One region of the Clostridium sp. CTA-17 genome, then DNA from elsewhere that is predicted to be linked to it. Evidence: riboswitches for the same ligand, from Rfam matches in the RefSeq annotation. Region 1 holds a riboswitch; each other region holds the start of a gene.
The links. A riboswitch is a leader RNA that binds a small molecule or an ion and turns the genes downstream of it on or off. The one in region 1 is predicted to bind thiamine pyrophosphate.
Positions count from the first base shown of each region.

Region 2: it holds a riboswitch for thiamine pyrophosphate, as region 1 does, so the genes downstream of both, thiT (energy-coupled thiamine transporter ThiT) here and tenA (thiaminase II) in region 1, are expected to answer to the same signal.
Region 3: it holds a riboswitch for thiamine pyrophosphate, as region 1 does, so the genes downstream of both, thiD (bifunctional hydroxymethylpyrimidine kinase/phosphomethylpyrimidine kinase) here and tenA (thiaminase II) in region 1, are expected to answer to the same signal.

Region 1 covers NZ_BAAABF010000007.1:102,814-110,525, reverse strand. The annotation lists gene ACYUCG_RS11770 (class I SAM-dependent rRNA methyltransferase) at 1-610, opposite strand, end outside; gene ACYUCG_RS11765 (hypothetical protein) at 772-1,086, shown strand; gene ACYUCG_RS11760 (hypothetical protein) at 1,483-1,872, shown strand; gene ACYUCG_RS11755 (ABC transporter permease) at 1,936-3,030, shown strand; gene ACYUCG_RS11750 (FtsX-like permease family protein) at 3,151-4,359, shown strand; gene ACYUCG_RS11745 (ABC transporter ATP-binding protein) at 4,359-5,024, shown strand; TPP riboswitch at 5,426-5,528, shown strand; gene tenA (thiaminase II) at 5,745-6,410, shown strand; gene thiT (energy-coupled thiamine transporter ThiT) at 6,410-7,015, shown strand; gene ACYUCG_RS11730 (ABC-F family ATP-binding cassette domain-containing protein) at 7,146-7,712, shown strand, end outside.
Region 2 covers NZ_BAAABF010000002.1:288,391-296,102, reverse strand. The annotation lists gene ACYUCG_RS05640 (CehA/McbA family metallohydrolase) at 1-1,160, opposite strand, end outside; gene ACYUCG_RS05635 (GNAT family N-acetyltransferase) at 1,399-1,902, opposite strand; gene ACYUCG_RS05630 (histidinol-phosphatase) at 2,201-2,989, shown strand; gene ACYUCG_RS05625 (sodium-dependent transporter) at 3,338-4,651, shown strand; TPP riboswitch at 4,746-4,849, shown strand; gene thiT (energy-coupled thiamine transporter ThiT) at 4,941-5,636, shown strand; gene ACYUCG_RS05615 (pyridoxal phosphate-dependent aminotransferase) at 5,745-6,821, shown strand; gene cax (calcium/proton exchanger) at 6,963-7,712, opposite strand, start outside.
Region 3 covers NZ_BAAABF010000002.1:368,819-376,530, reverse strand. The annotation lists gene ACYUCG_RS06075 (PrkA family serine protein kinase) at 1-1,358, opposite strand, end outside; gene recQ (DNA helicase RecQ) at 1,447-3,225, opposite strand; gene thiE (thiamine phosphate synthase) at 3,454-4,077, opposite strand; gene thiM (hydroxyethylthiazole kinase) at 4,070-4,867, opposite strand; gene thiD (bifunctional hydroxymethylpyrimidine kinase/phosphomethylpyrimidine kinase) at 4,879-5,673, opposite strand; TPP riboswitch at 5,747-5,856, opposite strand; gene ACYUCG_RS06050 (patatin-like phospholipase family protein) at 5,980-6,819, shown strand; gene ACYUCG_RS06045 (LacI family DNA-binding transcriptional regulator) at 6,915-7,712, opposite strand, start outside.

The sequences.
Region 1 (7,712 bases):
GATCTAAGAAGAAACCAGTTTTTTGACCATTTTCTAAGTCAACTATGTATTTAACTCCATTTTCAACTATTTGTATATCTGTATCAAATGGTTCAGTTAAGAAGCCTTTTCTTTGCTCTAAACCTTCTATTTCCCTAGTTTTTATATCACTTCTTTCATAGACACCTTTAGCACCGTATTCTTCAACTAGAATTTTAACTATTAGATCTCTATATTTATCCATTCCAAGAGTTGATATTTGAATTACATAATAATCTTCAAATTTATCAACTGTTAGACCAGGAAGGAAATCAGCCTCTCCAAAGATGAATCTACATGAAGAAGTATCTATAACTTTCTTTCTATATTCCCATGCAGTTTTAAATCTTCTCTTGAAGAAATCTTCATCTATTTCTTCATCTATATCTTTAGTCATTATTCTTATAGTTATTTTACTTCTGTCATTTATATAGCCTTTTCCTAAGAAATAACCTTTATGATTGTAAACTTCAACTATATCTCCGTTTTCATAATCTCCATCATATTCGTTTATTTCATCAATATATATCCAAGGTCTGCCTTGTTCAGCTTTTTTGTTTTTACCTTTGTGTAAATAAAACTTACTCGCCATTTAAATAGCTCCTTCCAAAATAATTCTTATAAGATTATAACATATTCTAGGCTTTCCAATAGGTTTAAAATGCATTTAAGAAAAATAAATTAGTACTTTAGAATAATAAGATAATATTTAATATATATTTCTAATAAGAGTAATTTTAAGGATTGAAAAAAATGATAAAAGCTATAGTTATTCCTACACCTAAAAGATTAAAGAAATACATAAGAGATACTGACTTTAAAAAGAAAGCGAAATCTTTTGTTACTCCAGAGAGAGCTATTATATATGGAACCATAGGAACAGGTGTAACCATAATGTCTCTAAGTGATGTACCAGCTAAACCTTTTGTTATAGGAAGTTTATTATATCATGGTGTTGCTTATGAAATTTTAGAAAAGTGGTATGATGAGTATGGCAATGATGAAGAGCTTAGAGAAATGATGATGCAAAGTAGAGATTATTGGAATAATTTTTATATGAGATTTTAAAATTTATTTAGAGACTATTATATATTATTTCTATAGATAGAATGATAATAATAGTCTTTATATATTTATTGGAAAAGTAGAATTATTTATAATAAATAAAACTATATACAATATAAATTTAAAATTAAATATGATTTGAATACAAATAAATAATATTGATTAGGTTTTTATGAAAACATGACCAGTTATGTATTAAAACATGACCAGTTATGCAAAATGTATTGAAAATATTTATGAGATAAATACAATAAAATTATGAAATATATGGAACTTGTTGAGTTATTATGAAAAATATCTTAAAAACTAGTTCTTTTCAAATTCATTATATTCTCAAAGTTTGAGAAGAGCAGTGTTCGTTTAATTTAACAGGTTATATTTAGAATTGGGGGGGAATTTATGAATAAAAAAATTAAAAAAGTTTTATTAGGTTCTATTTTAGGAGTTAGTATGATTAGTTCTTTAGCGTATGCTAAAACTAATACAGCTAGTTTATATTCAGGATCATTTCAAGCAACAGCAAAACTAACAACTGTTCATAATTATACAACTAATAATGTTGCTGATGCAAGAATCGATAGGACTTCAAAATTTGATCCTGAAAAGGGGGTTTGGGTAAGATTATGGTATAATGATATGTATAATATGGGGTATGATAAAGGGCAAAGATATGCTTCAGTACATGGTGAAGTTTGGAGTTGTAAAACATTTAACTCATATAATTACATAGTAAATTGGGCTAATACTGATATTGAGTATGATAAAGAAATAATTTCTCAAGCCCCTTAGTTTAAATTAAAAAGAGTTACTAAACTTATGTTTTAGTAACTCTTATGTTATAAGGAGTTCTATATGAAAAATTTAATATATATATCATTTAAGCAACTAAAAGCACATAAAATAACATCTATTTTTTTATTGATAGGATTTTTGATTTCCATATTGCTCATTTCTATAGGTATTAGTAGCATTGAACAAGAAAAGAATATGATACTACAAAGTAGTGAGGGTTTTAGTAAAAATACAATTATACTGAATGTTAGTGGTAGGAATTCAGACATATTTAAATCATTTTATGAAATTAATAAAGATTTAAAATTAGAAAATAGAATTTCTTTTAAAAATTTAAGTTGTTATATTGAGGGAAGTAGTGAACTTATAAATTCAATTACAGCCGAGCAATTTAATAATGAGTGGAAATATCCTTTGAAAAGTGGAAGATATTTTTCAAAAGAAAATATTTTAAACGGAGATAAAGTTGTTTTAGTAAGTGAAAATTATGAAGATTTAATAAAAGAAGGATATTTAAATATTGATGATGAAGAATATGAGGTTATTGGAATTATCGGAAATAACTTTGAAGATAAAATAGTAATGCCTATTAATTCATTGCCTCAAAAGGTTATTTCTGATGAAGATTATTCGCCAAAAGAAATTTACATAGATAACTTTGAGATGTATCCTACTGATATAGTACAGAAATTAAAAAGTAAATTTGAACTTGATAATATAAATGTTAGTTATGGAGATAATAGTTCTTTAAAAAATAACGTTAGGTTAGATTTAAAATCTAATCCAATTTTATTTTCATCACTTTTAATTTATCTTATTTCAATAATTAATATGATCAATTTATCCTTTTACTGGGTTAATGATAAAAGAAAGGAAATAGCCATAAGAAAATCTTTTGGTATAAGTAATAAAAATATAAGTAAGTTAATAATTACAGAGTTTATTGAGCTTACGTTAATTACAACAATAATTGCATTAATAGTACAGTTAATATTAAGTTTATTATTAGAGAACTTAATAAAAATTCCTTTAAGTTTAACTATTAATAATTTTATTGTAGCTATAGCTATTTCTATTTTTAGTGGAGTTATAACTGCAATAATTCCAATAATTAAATCTATTAAAGTACAACCTATAGAAGCGCTTAAATTATAGAAACTTTATAAACTTAAAGTGAGGTGAGTAATACTATTATAAATTTATTAGAAGTAGAGTTATAATTAAATTTTATGATAGTTTAATAATATGGATAAAATGAAGTTAATTTTAAAGTCTATGTTAAAAAAAAAGATTGTTGTAATACTAATGATATTTCAATTAACAGTTTCTTTATTATTATTATTTAATTTAATAATTTCGCTAAATAGTGTTAGTTATTTAGAAAATAAAATAAAAAATAAAATTGATACTGAAAGAAGTTATCATTTAATTGTAAATGTAAAATTGGATAGTGGGGAACAGTGCAAAAGAATAAATGAATTTGAAAAAGAAGTAAGCAATCTAAAGGGAGTAGACGGTATTGGTTCATATGATTATACTAATGTTGCATATGAAGAATTAATAAATGATGATGACTATTTAAAAATAAGGGATGAAATAACATTAGGTACATATTCTCAAAATGCTCTTGAAGCCTCTGATATAATAAATTTAGATTGGTATATGTTTAAATTAATGAACATAGAGGTTTCAGAAGGAAAAAATTTAATTGAAAATGATTTTGAATCAGTTAATGAAATTACACCAATACTTATAGGAAATAAATTTTCTAATGTAATAAATGTTGGAACTATATTAACAGATGAAATTACTAAAAAAAAGTATATAGTAAAAGGAATTATGAAAAAAGGTACAGAGTGGTTTAATGAAGGAACATACACTCAATCTGAATTTGTTAATTTAGATAATGAATTTTTAGTGCCTTATACCGGAACTGATAAAGATAATTTAGATGTATCAGGTGGAAGACTTCAAAGTATATTTTATAAATTAGATTCTAATATAAATAGTTCATCTACCAATAAGCAGATAGAAGATTTATATAAAAAAATAGTTGGAGAAAAAACTATAACTAAGAGTATTCAACAAGAAGTCGACTATTTTAATAAAAATGGAAAATCTGTTAGAGAATTTTTGATGTTTATAATAGGATTTTTATTTATTTCTTCTATTATTGGTATGAGTAGTGTTATGATTTCTTCTATAAAAAGTAGAGTTAGAGAAATTGGAATACAAGTAATGGCTGGAGCTAGTAAGAAATATATTAACAGTTTAATAATAGGAGAAATATTATTAATAAATTTAATAAGTTTAGTAATTGTATTAGCAATAAGTATTTTTATATTTGATAATATTAAATCTATGATAACTGTATTTATAATAAGCACAAATATCATAATTGTTATTACCTTATTAACATCTATACTTCCATTGATATTTTTAAAAAGATTAACACCAAAGGAATTGATTGGAGGAATTGAGTAATGGAAATTATAAGGCTTATAAATATTTCTAAAAAGTATGGCAAAGAAAATAGAACAACAGCTTTAGAGAATATAAATTTAACTATTAATAAAGGTGAATTTATAGCTATAATGGGACCATCAGGTTCAGGAAAATCTACATTGCTTAATATAATTGGAACTATGGACAAACCTAGTGATGGAAGTTACTATTTAAATGGAGTTGATATTTCTAATTTAAAAGATGAGGAATTAAGCAATATACGAAATAAGCACCTTAGTTTTGTTTTTCAGCATTTTGCTTTAATGAAGAATTATAGTGTTTATGATAATGTAGAATTACCACTAATATTTAGAAGAATGAAAAAGCGTGAAAAGCAAATTTTAATTGAAAGTACTTTAAAAGAATTAAATATTATAAATCATATAAATAAGAAAGTAACAGAGTTATCTGGAGGACAACAACAAAGGGTGGCTATAGCAAGGGCATTAGTTAGTGGTGCAGAAATAATACTAGCTGATGAGCCAACTGGTGCATTAGATCAAAAAACAGGAATTGAATTAATGGAACTATTAGTAAAACTAAATAGTGAAGGAAAAACCATAATATTGGTAACCCATGATGAAAATATTGCTTCATTTTGTAGCAAAAAAATTATAATTAAAGATGGTAAGATAATTGAATAAAAAACTTTTAAATGTTTTTATTTTATTAACTTGCATAGAAATTAACGATGAAATCATACTTCTAACGCTATATCCTTTCTGACCACGAGAGTTATATTTTTTTGAAGATTAAATATAATATCATTTAAATCTAATTGAGATAAAATCAGCTCTAATTTTATTTCGGTTTGAAATTTGATGATTTTATCAAATATAACTAAACAATTTTGTTGTATAATTATATTGAAAGTTTTTCCTTTATTTATTTAGATTTGTTTTCACTTATACTATACAACATTTCGTGTAAACTTTATTATCCTTTTGATTATAGAAGTGGACATGAGCAAATTAAAAATATGAATTTTACTCAAGTAAAAAATAACCTAGAATTTATTAGGGAAAATATATATAATTAATATAGACTTTATAGCTAGGGGTGCCTTTGGCTGAGAGATAACATTTCGTTATTAACCCTTAAAACCTGATCTGGGTAATACCAGCGTAGGAAAGCCTGTAGAAAGTTTTATAATAGTATTTTATATGTTTAGATTATTATAACTTTTTATAAATTAAGCTACATCCTACATGGATGTAGCTTTTATTTTTTATTAGAAATGTTATAACCAACTATGATTATAAACTAAAAAGTGTATGAAGTTTTTAGTTAGATTTTATAAAACTTTGAGGTAATTCTTATTTGGGCTATTAGGTTTAATCATAAGATTAAAGGAGATATAGAATATGAGATTTACAGAAAAATTATTAAAAGAAGCAATGCCTATATGGGAAAAGTATTTAGATCACCCATTTATAAAGGAAATTGGAGAAGGAACTCTAGATAAGAATAAATTTAGAGAGTATTTAGTTCAGGATTACCTTTATTTAAAAGAATATGCTAAAGTTTTTTGTGCTGGAGTAGTTAAAGCTAAAACTATGGAAGAAATGAAATTCTTTTATAATTCAACAAAGGGAACTATGGAGGATGAAACAGCGGTACATATAGAATATTTAAAAGGATTTGGTATATCAGAATTAGAAGCAGAGAAAAGAGAATATAAGAGTACTACTATAAGTTATACAAGCTATATGCAAGCAATAGCGTTAACCGGAGATTTAGATGAGATTGCTATTGCAACTTTACCATGTACATGGAGTTATAGCTATATAGGAAAATATATTTCAAAAAAATACTCTAACAAATTACAGGGGAATTTCTTTAAACCTTGGATTGATGAGTATGCTTCTGATGGATTTGATAAGTTTACAGATGAGTGGTTAGCTTACGTAGATAAAAAATGTTCAAACTTATCTGAAGAAAAACAAAAAAGATTAATAGATATATTTAAAAGAGCTAGTTTGTACGAACTTGATTTTTGGAATATGGCGTATGATGAAGGTGAAAAATAATGAGTGTTTATTTAGTAGCTTTAATTGGAATTTTAATATTAGGTTTATACATATTAGATTTAAGAAAACATAAAATTACAACAAGAGAAATTATCATGATTGGACTAAGTGTAGCTATTTCTTATGTGCTTTATATGATACCTTTAGTTAGATATCCTCAAGGTGGTGGAATAACTTTCTTTTCTATGCTTCCAATAATGCTTTTATCATTAGTATATGGAAGAACTGTTGGAGTTACAGGAGGATTGATATTTGGGCTTTTGAAAATATTAAACGGAGCTTTTATAGTACACCCAGTACAATTTTTACTTGATTACATACTGTCAAATATGGCTTTAGGACTAGCGGGATCATTTGAAATAGATAAGAAATATAAAATATTCTTTGGCTCACTTATGGCTGGTAGTATAAGTACTTTTGTAAGCATAATATCAGGAGTGATTTTCTTTGGTCAATATGCTCCTCCAGGAATGAATTTATGGATTTATTCAATAATTTATAATACAAGTAGTGCAGGAGTTGAAAGTTTATTAACAGCTATAGTGATAACAATAATGCCAATAAAAATGTTAGCTAAAAGAATGAAGCCTATAAATAATATATAGAAAATTTTAATAAGGAGTTGCATCATAATTAAATTAGATTATTTGATGCAGCTCTTATTTTAGTTTTGGAAGAAACTTGAGTTTATATTATAATGAAAATAAGATTTGTTTTGAAAAGGATGGATAATCGATGAATTTAATAACTCTTGAAAATATAAGTAAGAGCTATTCAGAAAAAATTTTAGCTAATAATGTATCTTTAGGAATAAATGAAGGAGAGAAGATTGGTCTTATAGGAGTTAACGGAACTGGAAAATCTTCTTTCTTAAAAATAGTTGCTGGAGTTGAAGAACCAGACGAAGGAACAGTAACAAAGGGAAATAGAGTAAGAATAGAGTATCTTGCTCAAACACCAGATTATGATGATAATGCTACTGTTTTAGAGCAAGTTTTTAAGGGTAACTCAGAGGAAATGAGAATATTAAGAGAATACGAAGAGTTACTTGAAAAAATAGATAAGGGTGAAGTTAAAGATAGTGATTCTGAAAGATTAATAAAGCTTCAAGGAAAAATAGATGCTTTAAATCTTTGGGATATGGAAAGTGAAGCAAAGAATGTTTTAACTAAGCTTGGAATAACTAATTTTGAAGAAAAAGTAGGAAATCTTTCTGGAGGACAAAAGAAGAGAATAATGCTTGCAGCTGCCTTAATAACTCCTTGTGAATTATTAATATTAGATGAGCCTACTAACCATTTA
Region 2 (7,712 bases), on a different contig from region 1:
GAACCATAAAGTTGAACTTTATCATTGAATCTTCCAACAACGCCTTTTACATCTACTAAATCTCCTGTTTTAACCTCTAAACCTGAAGGTATAAAGTAAATATCTAAAACATCCTCTCCTTGTGTTAATGTTTTAGCTTCTAAATCAACCAATGCATTTTTTAACTCAATATAGTGAGAATCAAAATTTGACTCTTTTAATTCCTTAATAGTAACTAACTTAGGATCAGGCATTCCTAAATCCCCTAAAACTTTTATATCAGTAGATTGTACTTGAAGTAATCCATTAAAATTATCTAATGTACCACTTATTTCAATCTTATTACCCTTAGTTATTGCTCCAAAATCCACACCTGATTTGAAGTTTGAAACTGCAATAGCTCCTGTTTCATCCTGTATATGAAGAGTTTTATTTCTATCATTAAAAGTTACAATACCTCTTGTAGTAACTTCCTCTCCTAAATTTTTATTTCTTGCTTCCTTTACCTTAAGAACTTTTTCTGAAGGATTTTCTCCTTCACTCCATGAAATATCATGCTTTCCTAAATCATCATATAAATTTCCTGTATCTACATCCCATTGAACAGAAATATCAAAAGGTATTTTATCTATATTATTTTCACCATTTTTTATTTCAGCTTTTCTTCTAGCACTTATGAATTTACTATCATAAAACTTTTTATCTTTTTCTGTCTTAGCTCCAAATGAGTCTATTATCTCATATCCACTTCCAGTATTTTTTCTAAGTAATATAACATCATCACCATTAAATCCTACTGTTTGGCTTCCTACCCCTAATTTATTTTCTAAATCATTTATAACCGCAGTAAACTTCTCATCTTTTCCTTGGTTATTATAAATTACATAAGTCTCTCCACTTTCTATAATCTTATCTTCTAAACTTTGAGAAACTGGACTTCCCTCATATTTTCCATTTGAATATACAGCTAAATCATAATTAGAAAGATTTATTCCTTCCCCTGTTCCATTAAAGATTTCAATAGCTTTTGAATTAGATGGTCCATGTAAATATTCTGATATTATTAAGTCTCCCTCTTGTGTCTTAATTTCCTTAGCAAAAGTAGGATAAGATGTAAATAAACTTCCTATCATGCTTAAGGATAAGGCTTTAGTTATTAAAATCTTATAATCCTTTTTCATATGAATCCCCCTTGAAACAAATTTTTAAATGCTAATTTTCCCTCCCCTCTTTTCAACATATATAGAGTAATAAATACATTTTTTAATCTATTCCCCTATTTTTTTCATAGCATTCATTATATGTTTATTCATAAGAAAAACTCTTTATTCTAACTTTACATAACCTTAATGCAAATTTAACAATAAAAAAAAACCAATTCATAGTCTATTTAAAACTATAAATTGGTTCATATCATGATCACATTATTGATTTTTCAAGACATAAGAAAGGTTCTACTATATCTCTCATAGACATCATTTCTCCTACATGTACATATCCTAAGTTTTTATATAAATTAACTGCGTTTTCATTTTTATGATAAGCACTAATTCTTATGGAATTGCACTTTTTTTCCTTTGCCATTTCTTCTACAAAATCTATCATTTTTCTTCCATAGCCTTTTCCTCTGTGAGATGGTGAAACAGCTATTCTATGAAATGATAAAAATGGTCCATCAATTTGCCATGCAATATCATTATAAACATCATAAGCATAATCATTAATAGTAGCAACAGCTACTATTTCTCCAGAAGCTTCTATTCCATAAAGATGTTTATTAGAGATATCCTTAAAAATTATTTCAGTATTGGGATAACTTTCGTTCCAATTATAAAGTCCTCTTAAATTCATTTCTTTTACAACATTATCATAAATACTTTTAACCTTGTTTAATTCATGTTCTTCTATTAATCTTATTTTCATTCCTCTTTTTACCTCTTCTAATAAATTAATTTAAAATAATGTTTTATTAAAAAATCAAATCAAAATTTTACCCCATGTTCATATCTCCTTTAAATATTAATAATAAAATAACTTTAATTAGATAAAGTTTCCTTTGTAAACTATCTGCTTTAAATATGGTTCATTACTTATCGTGGAATAATTTTATTTTATTCAAAAGAAAAAGTCAAAGAATTTTCTGTTAACATTTTTTTGTTTAAAAATTATTAATATTTATCTTTTATTTGCTTTTTTGATATACTCTATTTGAGGAGAGGAAGTGGAATTTATGTTAAAAAAAATTAATTTTCATACCCATACTAAAAGATGCAAACATGCTAAAGGAGAAGACAAAGATTATATTGATGCAGCTATACAAAATAATTTAGATATTTTAGGATTTAGTGATCATGGACCTTATCCAGATAATAGATTTGGTCTTAGAATGAACTTTAATGAACTTGAGGAATATAAGTCTACTTTAGAAAAGCTTAAAATAAAATTTAAAGATTTTATTCATATTAAAATTGGTTTAGAAATAGAATATTTACCTTCAGATGATTTTTATTATAATTATCTTAAAAATGAGTTGAAATTTGATTACTTAGCTCTAGGTCAGCATTTATTTTTAACTAAAAATGGTGAATTAAAAAATACATATTCCTTAGAAAGTACTAAAGACTATATAGAATACGCTGAAAGTATTTGTCTTGGCATAAAAAGTGGATACTTTGACTTTGTAGCTCACCCTGATTTAATCTTTATAAATGATTTTCCTTGGGATGAAAATTGTGATAAAGCCTGTAATTTAATTATTGATACAGCAAAAAAATATGATTTCATATTAGAATTTAATGCAAACGGTATTAGAAGAGGAAAGAAAAAATATTCTGATGGAGAAAGATTCCCTTATCCCTATGAAAAGTTTTGGAATAAGGTTTCTTTAGCAAAGGTTAAAACCATAATTAACTCTGATTGTCACACTCCTTATGATCTTTGGGATAATACTATGGATTATTCCTATACCCTTGCTAACAATCTTAATTTAAATATTATTGATAATATTTAAAAATTAAATCCTTGCATTTTAATATTTTTAGGTATATAATCAATATAAATTTGTTTTTAGGAGAATTTTTTATGATAAATAGTACAAACTTAATAAAAGCAAAACTTAATAATTCTTATTATTGCTATTATAGATAGTTTGTATTTATGATTGAATATATGCAGTCATAGATACAAACTCCAAAGGAATTTTGGATTGTATCTATGATGGCTTAATTTTCGTTATAAAGATAGGTCACATAGGTAATACTATATGGCCTTAATAAAGAGTTTTAATACCCTAGGTCGTATAGTTTAACTATATGACCTATTTTTTTATATTTATATAAAAATCTAGGAGGTATTTTAAATGAAAGAACGAGAAAATTTTACTGGAAAGTTTGGATTTGTAATATCCTGTGTTGGCGCTGCTTTAGGACTTGGTAACATATGGTTATTTTCCTACAGACTTGGTCAATATGGAGGTGCTGCATTCTTAATACCATACTTTTTATTTGTTTTTATACTTGGAACTACAGGTCTTATAACTGAATTTTCCTTTGGTAGAAAGTTTAAAGCAGGTTCATATACTGGTATAGTTGAATCTTTTAAAAGCAAATCATTAAAGGGAGGAAAATTCTTTGGTATGCTCCCTCCTATAGGATTAACAGGAGTTTTTATATTCTACTCTATAGTAATAGGTTGGATTCTTAAATATTTTTTCTTAAGTTTAACTGGATCTATTAATACTATTGATACTACTACTTACTTTAGTAATTTTGCTGGTACACCTAATACAATCTTTTGGTTTGCCCTAGCAATAATATTAACTTTAATAATAGTTTGTTTAGGAATAGGCCGTGGTATAGAAAAATTAAATAAAATAATAATGCCACTCCTTCTTTTAATTTTTATAATTTTAATCATAAGATCTCTAACTTTACCTGGTTCTTTTGAAGGAGTCAAATATCTATTGGTTCCAAGATGGGAAAACTTATTTAAAATAGATACTTGGGTAATGGCTCTTGGTCAAGCCTTTTTCACAGTTTCCCTAAATGGATGCGGCATGGTTGTTTATGGTAGTTATATAAATGATAAATTTGATATTCCATCATCTGCAATACAAACTGCCATATTTGATACTTTGGCTGCTCTTTTAGCATCTCTTATGATTATGCCAGCAGTTTTTGCTTACGGATTAAATCCTTCATCAGGGCCATCTTTATTATTTATAACTTTACCAAAAATATTTCAAGGTATGAATTTTGGTGCCTTACTAAGTACATTATTTTTTCTTAGTGTAATATTTGCTGCTATTTCATCCTCTGTAAATATGTTAGAGGGTCCTGTTGAAGCATTCATGGCTCACTTTAAGTCAAATAGAATAAAAACTTCAATTGCAATATCAGTCCTTTGTTTTTTATGTGGAATACCTTTATCATTAAATATGGGAATCTTTGATAACTTCTCAAATCTTATTACAATAATAATTTCTCCACTTTGTGCTTTACTGGTAGCTGTTGTATTCTACTATATTATTGGTGGCGAAAATGTATTAATAGAAGTAAATAAGGGAGCTCATAAAAAACTTGGAAAATGGTTTATTCCTTTAGGGAAATACATTTTTATCTTAGTTACTATACTAGTAATAATTCTTGGAATAATATATGGTGGTATAGGTTAAATTTAAATATCAAAATTTAAATAAAAATTTTTATTTAATAATTAATATCACTTGACCTAATTGCAATTTGCATATAAAATAAACTTAGAATTATTTCATGTGCTAGGGGTGCCTTTAGGCTGAGAGATGATTATTTATCATTAACCCTCAACACCTGATCTGGTTAATTCCAGCGTAGGGAAGCGTTTAGGGCTGTATTTAAACCGGATCTATATTTAGATTCGGTTTTTTTATTTACATTCTTTAGACTCTCTAAGCACACTTAAAGTTTAAGGAGGGGGTAAAAACTATGATGTCATTTTCACAAATAATAAATGATTTTATTCAAAGTTTTTCATCAATTAATTTAGGAGGAAATTTTAAGGAGATTGTAACTAATCCACTAACAATTCTTACTTTAATAGGAGTCCTAATAATATTAGTTTTACTTATAAAGGCTAAAGACATCAAATTTGATGCAAAAATGCTTACAACAATAGGAATTGCTTTAGCACTTACTGCTGTATTAAACATGCTAAAGATATATAAATTTCCTCAAGGTGGAGGAATAACTTTAGGTAGTATGATTCCTATAATACTTATTGCTTATGCTTATGGTCCATTAGTTGGAATGCTTACTGGATTTTTATTCGGTATAATTTCTTTATTTATAGATCCATACATACTTCATCCTGTTCAAGTATTATTTGATTATCCTATACCATATATGGCATTAGGAGTAGCAGGATTCTTTAAAAACCATAGAATTTCAGGAGCTATAGTAGCAATATTTTTAAAATTTTTAGCTCACTTTATTTCAGGAGTTGTTTTCTTTGGAGCCTTTGCTCCTGAAGGAATGTCTCCAATTCTATATTCATTTTTAGTAAATGGTTCTTTAATAGGAGCTGATGGTTTAATATGTGTAGTTCTTTTAGGTATTTTACCTGTTAATAGACTTATTAAAGCCATAAATTCTAAAAGCGTAACAAGCAAATACGCATCTTAAAATAAAGTAAGGTCTAGATTTCATTAAAATCTAGACCTTTTTATTTTTTAATTAAAGAATTATACTATAGTTAAGAGATAAAAAGTTACATAAACTTAGGAGGTACTTATGAATATTAATCATGGTGCTAATTTATTTGATTTATCAAATGAATTAGGTCTAAATAAAACAGATATTAAAGATTTTAGTTCAAATATAAATCCATTTGGAGCATCTAAAAAAGCTAAAGATGCACTTTTAAATAATATTGATATGGTTTCTATATACCCAGATCCTAAATATACAGATTTAAAGGAGTCAATCTCTCAATATTGTCATTGCAAAAAAGAAAATATTATAGTTGGTAGTGGAGCTACGGAACTAATATCCTCTTTTATAAGTGTTATTAACCCTAAAAAAGCTTTATTACTTTCTCCATCTTATTCAGAATATGAAAGTGAACTTGAAAAGATAAATTGTGAAATAACTAAGTTTTTTTCAAAGGAAGAAGATAATTTTAAAATAGATGTTAATAAATTAATAGATAGCATAAAATCTTCAAAGTTTGATTTAGTTATAATTTGTAATCCTAATAATCCTACTGGATTTGCTTTTTCAAAGGATGAAATTTCTCTATTATTAAAAAATACTTCATCAATATTCATGGTTGATGAAACTTATGTTGAGTTTACAGAGCCTGAAATTTACTCCTCTACTCCACTGGTTGATATATTTGATAATCTATTTGTAATTAGAGGAACTTCTAAATTTTTCTCAACTCCAGGTATAAGATTAGGTTATGGACTTATTTCTAATAAAGAAATTAAAAAGTCAATGGTTGAAAAACTTGATTTGTGGAACATAAATATCTTTGCTACAACAATGGGAGAAATTATGTTTAAGGATAAAGAGTATATTCTATCAAATACCTCTAAATTAAAAGAAGAAAGAGATTATCTATTTAGAGAATTAAGTTCAATAAAGGACTTAAAGGTATATGAAAGTTACAGTAACTTTATACTTTGTAAAATTACATCTAAAAAGTTCACTGCTACTGAACTTTATAATAAACTTTTAGAAAAAGGATTAATAATAAGAAACTGCTCTTCTTTTGAAGGTTTAAATGAATATTTCTTTAGGGTTTGTGTCTTAAAACCTGAAGATAATAAACTTCTTATAGAAAATCTTAAAAATTTATTTTTATAATTTAATATAAATAAGAGGTTGCATATACATAATTTTTATTATTAATTATATATGCAACCTCTTAATTTTTGAAATTATATCTTATTTAATATTATTAGTACTTTTTAAAATTTACCTGTTTTATTTAATTAATCTTTTAATTTAAACGATCATAAACATAGCTGCTATTATTATGTAAACAGCTAAAAGTTGTACTCCTTCAAGCCAATTTGATTCTCCATCATTAACAATTCTATTAGCTATAAGTACAGAAACTATTAAAGCTACTAATTCAAAGGCATTAAATATTATGCTCATAGGCTTAAATATAAGACTTAAAAATATTAATACTGGAGCCACAAATAAAATAACTTGCAAACTTGATCCTATAGCTATTTCTACTGAAACATCCATTTTATTTTTCATTGCCATTATTATTGCTGTGCTGTGCTCTGCAGCATTACCTATTATAGGAATTAATATTATACCTACAAAAAGCTTACTTAACCCAAGAGTCTCTGTCATTGGTTCTACTGCCCCAACTAAGAACTCACTTTCTATGGCAATTATTACTGTAGCTACAACAAGCACTGTTATGGCCTTTTTCAATGACCATTTAGCTTCTCCATCTTCCTCATCTTGTTCCACTGCATATATATCCTTATGAGTGAAAAATGAGAATATTAAACTTAATATGTATATAGCAAACATTACTACAGCAACTATTACACTTAAACTTTCATATTTTGTGTTTAAAAATTCTGGTTTTATTGTATGCATAAATATAGCAGGAATTGTTAATCCAATAACAGCAAATAATAACATACTTGAACTAGTTTCCATTACTTTTTTATTGAAACTTTGTGTTTTATATTTTAATCCTCCTGCTAGCATACTAGCACCTAGTACTAA
Region 3 (7,712 bases), on a different contig from region 1:
TTAACAGATTTTATTATACTTTCCATAACACTTAATGGGTTTATACATTTATGCTCTGCATTTGATAGCGCATTATCTATTGCTTTTATAATAAATCTTGTTGAAATTCCCTTCATACCTTCCATAGGTCCAGCTTCTTCTTTTAACTCTAAAACATCAATTCTCTTAGTCGTTCCCTTTTCAACAATTTCCTCTCCATTATAAAGTTTAAGCTTAGTAATTGGATCAACCTTCATAGAAGGAAGTAATCTTGTTAATATTGCAAACATTGAAGCAATTTCTATAGTATGAGGTGCTATATGAGCATCAAAGTTAGATTTCTTTAATATTTTTTCATAAATTTTAATTTCTTCACTAAGTTCTAAACAATACGGAACCTCAATCTTTACAATTCTATCTAAAATTGCTTCATTAGTATGATCAGATTTAAATTTATTCCACTCAGCTTCATTAGAGTGAGCTATTATAAGTCCATCAAAATAAATCATTGACCCCTTACCTGGTGAAGGAATAGATTTTTCTTGAGTTGCAGTTATTATAGTGTGTAAGTATTCCACATCATTTTTAAATACCTCAATAAATTCAACTAATCCTCTATTACCAACATTAAATGCACCGTTTAATGAGAATATTCTTGGATCATCCTCTGGATACATATCCATTTTAGAAATATCAATAGATCCTGTTAAAATTGAAGTATCTTGATTATTAGGATCTACTGGTGGTACAACTCCAATTCCTTTTCTAGAACGAATTGAGAAATTCTTTGTTGAAACTGGAAACTTTTCATATTCTCCACCAAATTCATTTAATAATCTATACTTACAAACTGGACATAAATCTCCCTCGATTTTAACGCCTAACATATCTTCAAATTCTTTTCTTAAATGCTTAGGTATTAAATGTAAAGGTTCCTCATGCATTGGACATCCATCTAAAACATATACTGGTGGCGCAGTTTCTAAGGCTTTTTTTATAGCTTCTACCAAAGAAGATTTACCTGCTCCAACAGGACCAACTAAGTATAGTACTTGTCTTGCTTCCTCTCCCTTCATTGATGCTGAATGAAAATAGTTCATTAATTTCATAACAACTGTATCAATTCCATAAAAATCTTCCTTGAAGAAGTTATATTTCTTAATCTTTTCATTACCATATATTTTTTTAATTTTTGCATTTTCCTCAGGTCTTAATATCTCAAAACCTTTATCCATAATTAGATCATAAATCCTTTTATGAGAAAGTTTAGCAACGTCAGGATTATCTTTTACAATTTCTAAATAATCAATAAATGTTCCCTTAAACTTCTGCTTATTATGTTTTTCCCTATCACTTTTTATAAACTCTTTAAAATCCATTGTAATCCCTCCTTTACCCTAAATATATTCACAATACATTATATTCTATGACAAAAACTATATATAATAAAAAAAGAAATTAGTTAAACTAATTTCTTTTTCCATACTTTTCATAATCCCTTAAAGTAGTAAGAATAAAAGGACCATACTTTATTATTTTCTGCTCTCCAAAACCTCTAATATTTTTTAAATCCTCTTTATTTTTAGGATTTTTATTTATTATCTCCATAATCATTGAATCTGTAAAAACTATGTATGGTTTAACTCCTTCCCTTCTTGATATATCTTTTCTTAAAATACGAAGTTTCTTGAAAAGTTCTAAATCCTTACACATACTTTCTTCATTATTATTAACCTCTAAAAGTACTTTTTCTTCTCCCTTTAATATTCCTATAGACTTTCTATTTAACTTTAGCATAGAATATGTTCCTTCTTTTCTTTCTAAAGCATTAATAGATAAAAGCTCATTTATTATATCTTTTATGTACTTGCTTGTATATTCTTTCATTATTCCAAAGGTTGAAAGCTCATATAGCTTATACTTTTCAATTTTAGGTCCATGAATGCCTCTTAAAATATCTATCAAAACACTTTCTCCAAAGGATTCCTTTGTTCTATATATACATGATAATATCTTTTGTGCCTCTAATGTCATATCTATTAAATCGCTATTTTTTAAGCAGTTAGTACAATTATTGCAATATTTTATAGAGTTTTCCTCTCCAAAATAATCTAAAATATATTTTCTAAGACACTTATCATAATTACAAAACTCTATTATTTTTTCTAGTTTTTTAAGTTCTATAGTTCTTCTAGATATTTCTGTAGTTGAACTTATTAAATAATCCATAACTCTTATATCTTGCTCTGAATAAAGGAGATAACACTTAGCTAAGCTTCCATCTCTTCCTCCACGGCCTATTTCTTGATAATAATTTTCTATACTTTTTGGAAATGTTGAATGTATTATAAACTTAACATCAGGTTTATCAATTCCCATACCAAAAGCATTTGTGGCAATCATAACCTTAAAATTATCATTTAAAAATTCTTCTTGGTAATAATTTTTTTCCTTATCTTTCAAGGATCCATGATATTTCCCTACACTTTTCCCTCTATAAAGCATGTGTTTATAAAGTTCCTCAACTTCATTTTTAGTTGAGCAATAAATTATTCCTGACTCTTCATCATGTTCACTTATAATTTCACTTATACACTCTAATTTATCAACTTCTTTTAATACATTTATCTCCAAATTATCTCTACTAAAGCTCCCCTTATAAATAAAGGGATTATGAAGACCTAAAAGTTCAATAGAATCCTTCATAACTATCTCTGTAGCCGTAGCTGTAAAGGCTGTAATAATTGGTCTTTTCTTTAAATTACAAATAAATGGTTTTATCTTGCTATAACTTTTTCTAAAGTCATGGCCCCACATTGATACGCAGTGGGCTTCATCAACTACAATTTGTGCAATATTAGCTTTTTCTATATTATCTAAAAAATATCTATTTTCTAATCTCTCAGGTGATACATAAAGAAGCTTCAATTCTCCTTTTATGAATTTCCTAATTATATTTTTAACCTCTTCAAAGTCATTTCCTCCACTTATATAAGCAGCATTAATTCCTAAGGAATTTAAATTATCAACTTGATCCTTCATAAGAGATATTAAGGGAGAAATAACAAGTGTTGTTTCTTTAAAAATATAAGCAGGTATTTCATAACATAAAGATTTTCCACCTCCAGTAGGTAATATACAAAATACATCCTTTCCACTTAAAATCTTATCTATTACCTCCTGTTGACCTTTTCTAAACTCCCTATATCCAAAAATATTATTTAATACCTCAAACTCTCTTCTCATATCATTCTCCTAAAATTACTACTTATCTAACTTATATAAAATTAAGACCATACTCAAATAAGCATATCTAAAATTAAATTGTGACTATCTAAAATTAAGATTTAATTAAAATAGTCCTTAAATTATAAATATTATACTATAAAATAAACTCTAAATAAAAAAGAGATTCTATAACTTAAGAACCTCTTTTTGATTATTTCATATTTTAAGTTTAATATTCAAAATTTCTTATTTACTAAGAATATTTAAAAATTCCTTGCTTTTTTCTCTTATATTATCACTATTTAACAAAGCAGATATAACAGCTACCCCATCTAGATTTTCTAAAATATCCTTATTCAAGTTATAAGGAGTTATACCTCCAATTCCATAAAGTGGAATATTAGAAACAAATTTTATCTCTCTTAAAGTTTCTAAGGTCATTAATGTTGCATCATCTTTACTGTTAGTTGAAAATAAAGCTCCAACTCCTAAGTTATCTGCTCCATCTTTCATAGCTTTTAAAGCTTCCTCTTTATTATGAACAGTAACACCTATAATTGCATCCTTTGGCATTATTTCTCTTGCTATAGAAACCTCCATATCATCTTGCCCTATATGAATTCCATGAGCTTTTACTGCTAAGGCTACATCTATTCTATCATTTACTAAAAATAATGCTCCAAACTCATCACAAAGCTTTTTTAAAGCCCCAGCTTCTTTACACATTTCTTTAGTTTCTTTATTCTTTGCCCTATATTGAACAATGGATACCCCTCCAATTAAAGCTTCCTTTGTTTTTTCTAAAAGCTCATTAAAAGGAATCCTATAGTCTGTTACTAAATATAATTTTTTCGCATCTTTATTACTCATAAATAACCTTCTCCCTTTCCTTTATTATTTCATCATTAATAATTGAAAGTTCATCTAAAAGATTATGCTTAAATGTCATTAACCCTTCTTTTTCTCTTAATCTTTCCTCAGCTAATTCTCCACATATTCCCCATGCAGTTACTGCTTTAACCACTTCTTTAAATCTTAAATCTTTATGGTCATAAAAACTTAAAGCTAGTGTTAATAAAGCTCCTAACATACATCCAGTACCTGTAATTTTACTCATTTTATAAGTTCCATTTTTAACACTTGCACTTTCTTCTCCATTAGTTATAAAATCAACCACTCCAGAAACAACTACTATAAGATTTCTTTCTCTTGCATATTCCTTTATCTTATTTTTTGTATTTTCACTTAAAGAATCATTAAAGGAATCTATTCCAATTGAATTTGAAGTTTCACCTATAAGGTTTTTTATTTCAGCTAAATTCCCCTTTATAAGTGAAGGCTCTCCCTCTAGTATTAATTTTTTAGCAAAATCTCTTCTAAGTTTGGATGCTTGTACACCTACTGGATCTAAAACAGAGGGAATTCCTTTTTCCTTTGCTATTTTCATAGAAATCATTGATGACTCCATTTGGTAAGGTTCTAGAGTTCCTATATTGACTAATAATCCATTAGCCATTCCAGTTATCTCTTTTAATTCATCATGATGTGTAGCCATGAGAGGTAAGCCGCCATAATTAATAGTTACTTGTGCTAGATCATTAACTGTAACATAATTAGTTATCATATGTATTAAAGGGTTTTCTCTTTTCAAAACTTCCATTTTTATTCCTCCTAGTAAAATTTATAGAAATGATGTGTTGGTCCAACACCCTTTCCAAGTTCAAACCCATTTTTTATAGCACCTGTAATATATTCTTTTCCACATCTCACAGAATCAACTATATTCATTCCCTTTGATAAATTAGCTGTAATAGCTGATGATAAGGTACATCCTGTTCCATGGGTATGCTTTGTATCTATTCTCTCTTCATCAAAAAGAGTAAAGTTTTCACCATCATATAAAATATCTGTAGCCTCTCCTTCTAAATGTCCACCCTTAATTAAAACATTTTTTGCTCCTAATTTTTTAAGATCACAGGCTGCCTTTTTCATATCTTCTATTGTAAGTATTTCTCTACCTAACAATTCCTCTGCTTCTGGTAAATTTGGAGTCATTAAAGTAGCTATTGGTATTAATTTCTCTATCAAAGTATTTTTTGCATCATCTGATAAAAGCTTAAATCCACTTTTTGAAATCATAACAGGATCTAATACTATTTGAGGTAATTTTTCTACTCTTCCTAAAGCATTACTTATAGCTTCTATTGATTCAATTTTAGATACCATACCTATTTTTATGGCACCTACTTCTATATCATTAAAAATAACCTCTATCTGTTTTTCTATGATTTCAGGAGTAACATCCATTATTCCAAAAACTCCTTGAGTATTCTGAGCTGTTATGGCAGTTATTATACTCATTCCGTAAACTCCATTAGCGGAAAAAGCTTTTATATCAGCCTGTATTCCTGCTCCCCCTGAACTATCTGACCCTGCAATTGTTAATGCATTAAATAATTTACTCATATTTTTCACTCCTTCTAAAAAAGAAAAAGCATATACAGCCCTAAGGCTATATATGCTTTAAAATCAATTTAAATATATGTATCTTGGGCTTCCCTACGCTGGTATTAACCAGATCAGGTTAAAGGGTCAAGAAATTTCATTTCTAATCTCAGCCAGACACTACTGGCCCCCCTAGCTATTTTTTATGCTATTTTCTAATCCAAATGATACCATAGCTCCTTTTCTTTTTCAACATATCTTTTTTTGAATTTTTTTAATTTAAGGATTATAATCTTAAATATATCGTGAACCTTAGGAGGATATTTTATGGTTAGTTTAGTTTTAGAAGGAGGAACTTTTCGTCCTATTTTTAGTGCAGGAGTTATGGATGCTCTTCTTGACAATAATATAATATTTCCTTATTGTATTGGAGTTTCAGCAGGAATAACTAATGGTTTTTCATATTTTTCTAATCAAAAAGGAAGAAATATTGAAATATTAAAAAAATATAGAAATGATAAAAGATATTTAAGCCTTTCTAACTTCTTTAGATGTAGAAGCATCTTTGGTTTAGATTTTGTATTTGATGAATTAGCAAATAAACTCTTCCCTTATGATTTTGATGCACTTTCAAATTATAAGGGAAGAGTTTTAGTAGGTGTTACAAATGCTAACACAGGAAAAACAGAATACTTAGATGGAAAAATTAAAGATGAAAAATATATGGCTTTGAGAGCTACTTGTGCTATCCCTATACTTTTCCCAGCAATAAAAATAAATGGAAGTGAATATTATGATGGTGGACTTTTAGATCCTATTCCAATAAAAAAAGCTATAGCAGATGGGAATGAAAAACATTTAATAATTCTTACTAGACCTAAAAGTTATAGAAAAACTTTAGGAAAAAGTAATAAGTTAGCATCTAAAATAGTTGGACGTAAATATCCTAATTTAAAAAATTCATTTTTATCAAGACATATAAAATATAATGAAACAATAAAATTTTGTGAAGAATTAGAAAGAGATGGGAAGGCAATTATAATAAGGCCAAATGAAGATGAAGCTATTGAAAGCTTTGAAAAAGATGTAACCAAATTAGAAGATGCTTATAATTCAGGATATAACGCCTGTATAAAAAACTTAGAAAAAATTAAAGCTTTATTTTAATCTTAGTTACATTTTAAACATAATCAAAAAAGACTACATGGGAAAACTCTAAATTTCCATGTAGTCTCTTTAGTTAAACAAAAGTAAATTTATCTTTAAAGTTTTTTACAACTTTCTCTTTCTATAAGTTTTACAGGTAAAACTATTTTCTTAGATATTTCTCTTCCTGTCCTCATTCTCTCTAAAAGTGTATCAACTGCAATACTCCCCATATGATCAGTAAAAACTTTTATTGTTGTTAAGGAAGGTGTTAAAAATTTAGCAGTACATATATCGTCAAACCCTAATATACTTATATCCTCTGGTATCCTTAATCCTTCTTCAAATATTGCTTTATAAGCTCCTATGGCCATAGGATCGCTAGCTATAAAAAATGCTGTAGGAAGATCCTTCTCTTTTAATATCCTCTTCATAAGTTCATAACCATGCTCTGGTAAAAATCTTCCCTTTAGAACCCACTCTTCTTTATAGTTTCCCATTTTCTCCATATATTCTTTAAAAGTTTTTTCTCTATAATTTACTTTTCTCGTAGATTCATTTCCATTATGTGGAATTGATTCACCACCTAAATATCCAATATCTTTATGTCCTAAGGATGTTAAATAATCTAAGCAAAGATTTACTCCATATTTGAAATCTACTACTACTGAATCGTGTTTCCACTCCTCTGGAGAAGAATCTACAAAAATTATGTTTTTAGATAACTTTTCCATTAAGCTTATCTCTTCTTCTTCAAATATTCCAATAGCTAATATTCCATCTAAATCTGTATATTCTTTTGTACCTTCATTAATTATTTTTTGAAAATCTATTGGTTTAAATTTAATTTTCTCTTCACTACACTTTTTCTCAACAGCCATTCTTATTGAAAGAAAATATGGATCGTTTAATTC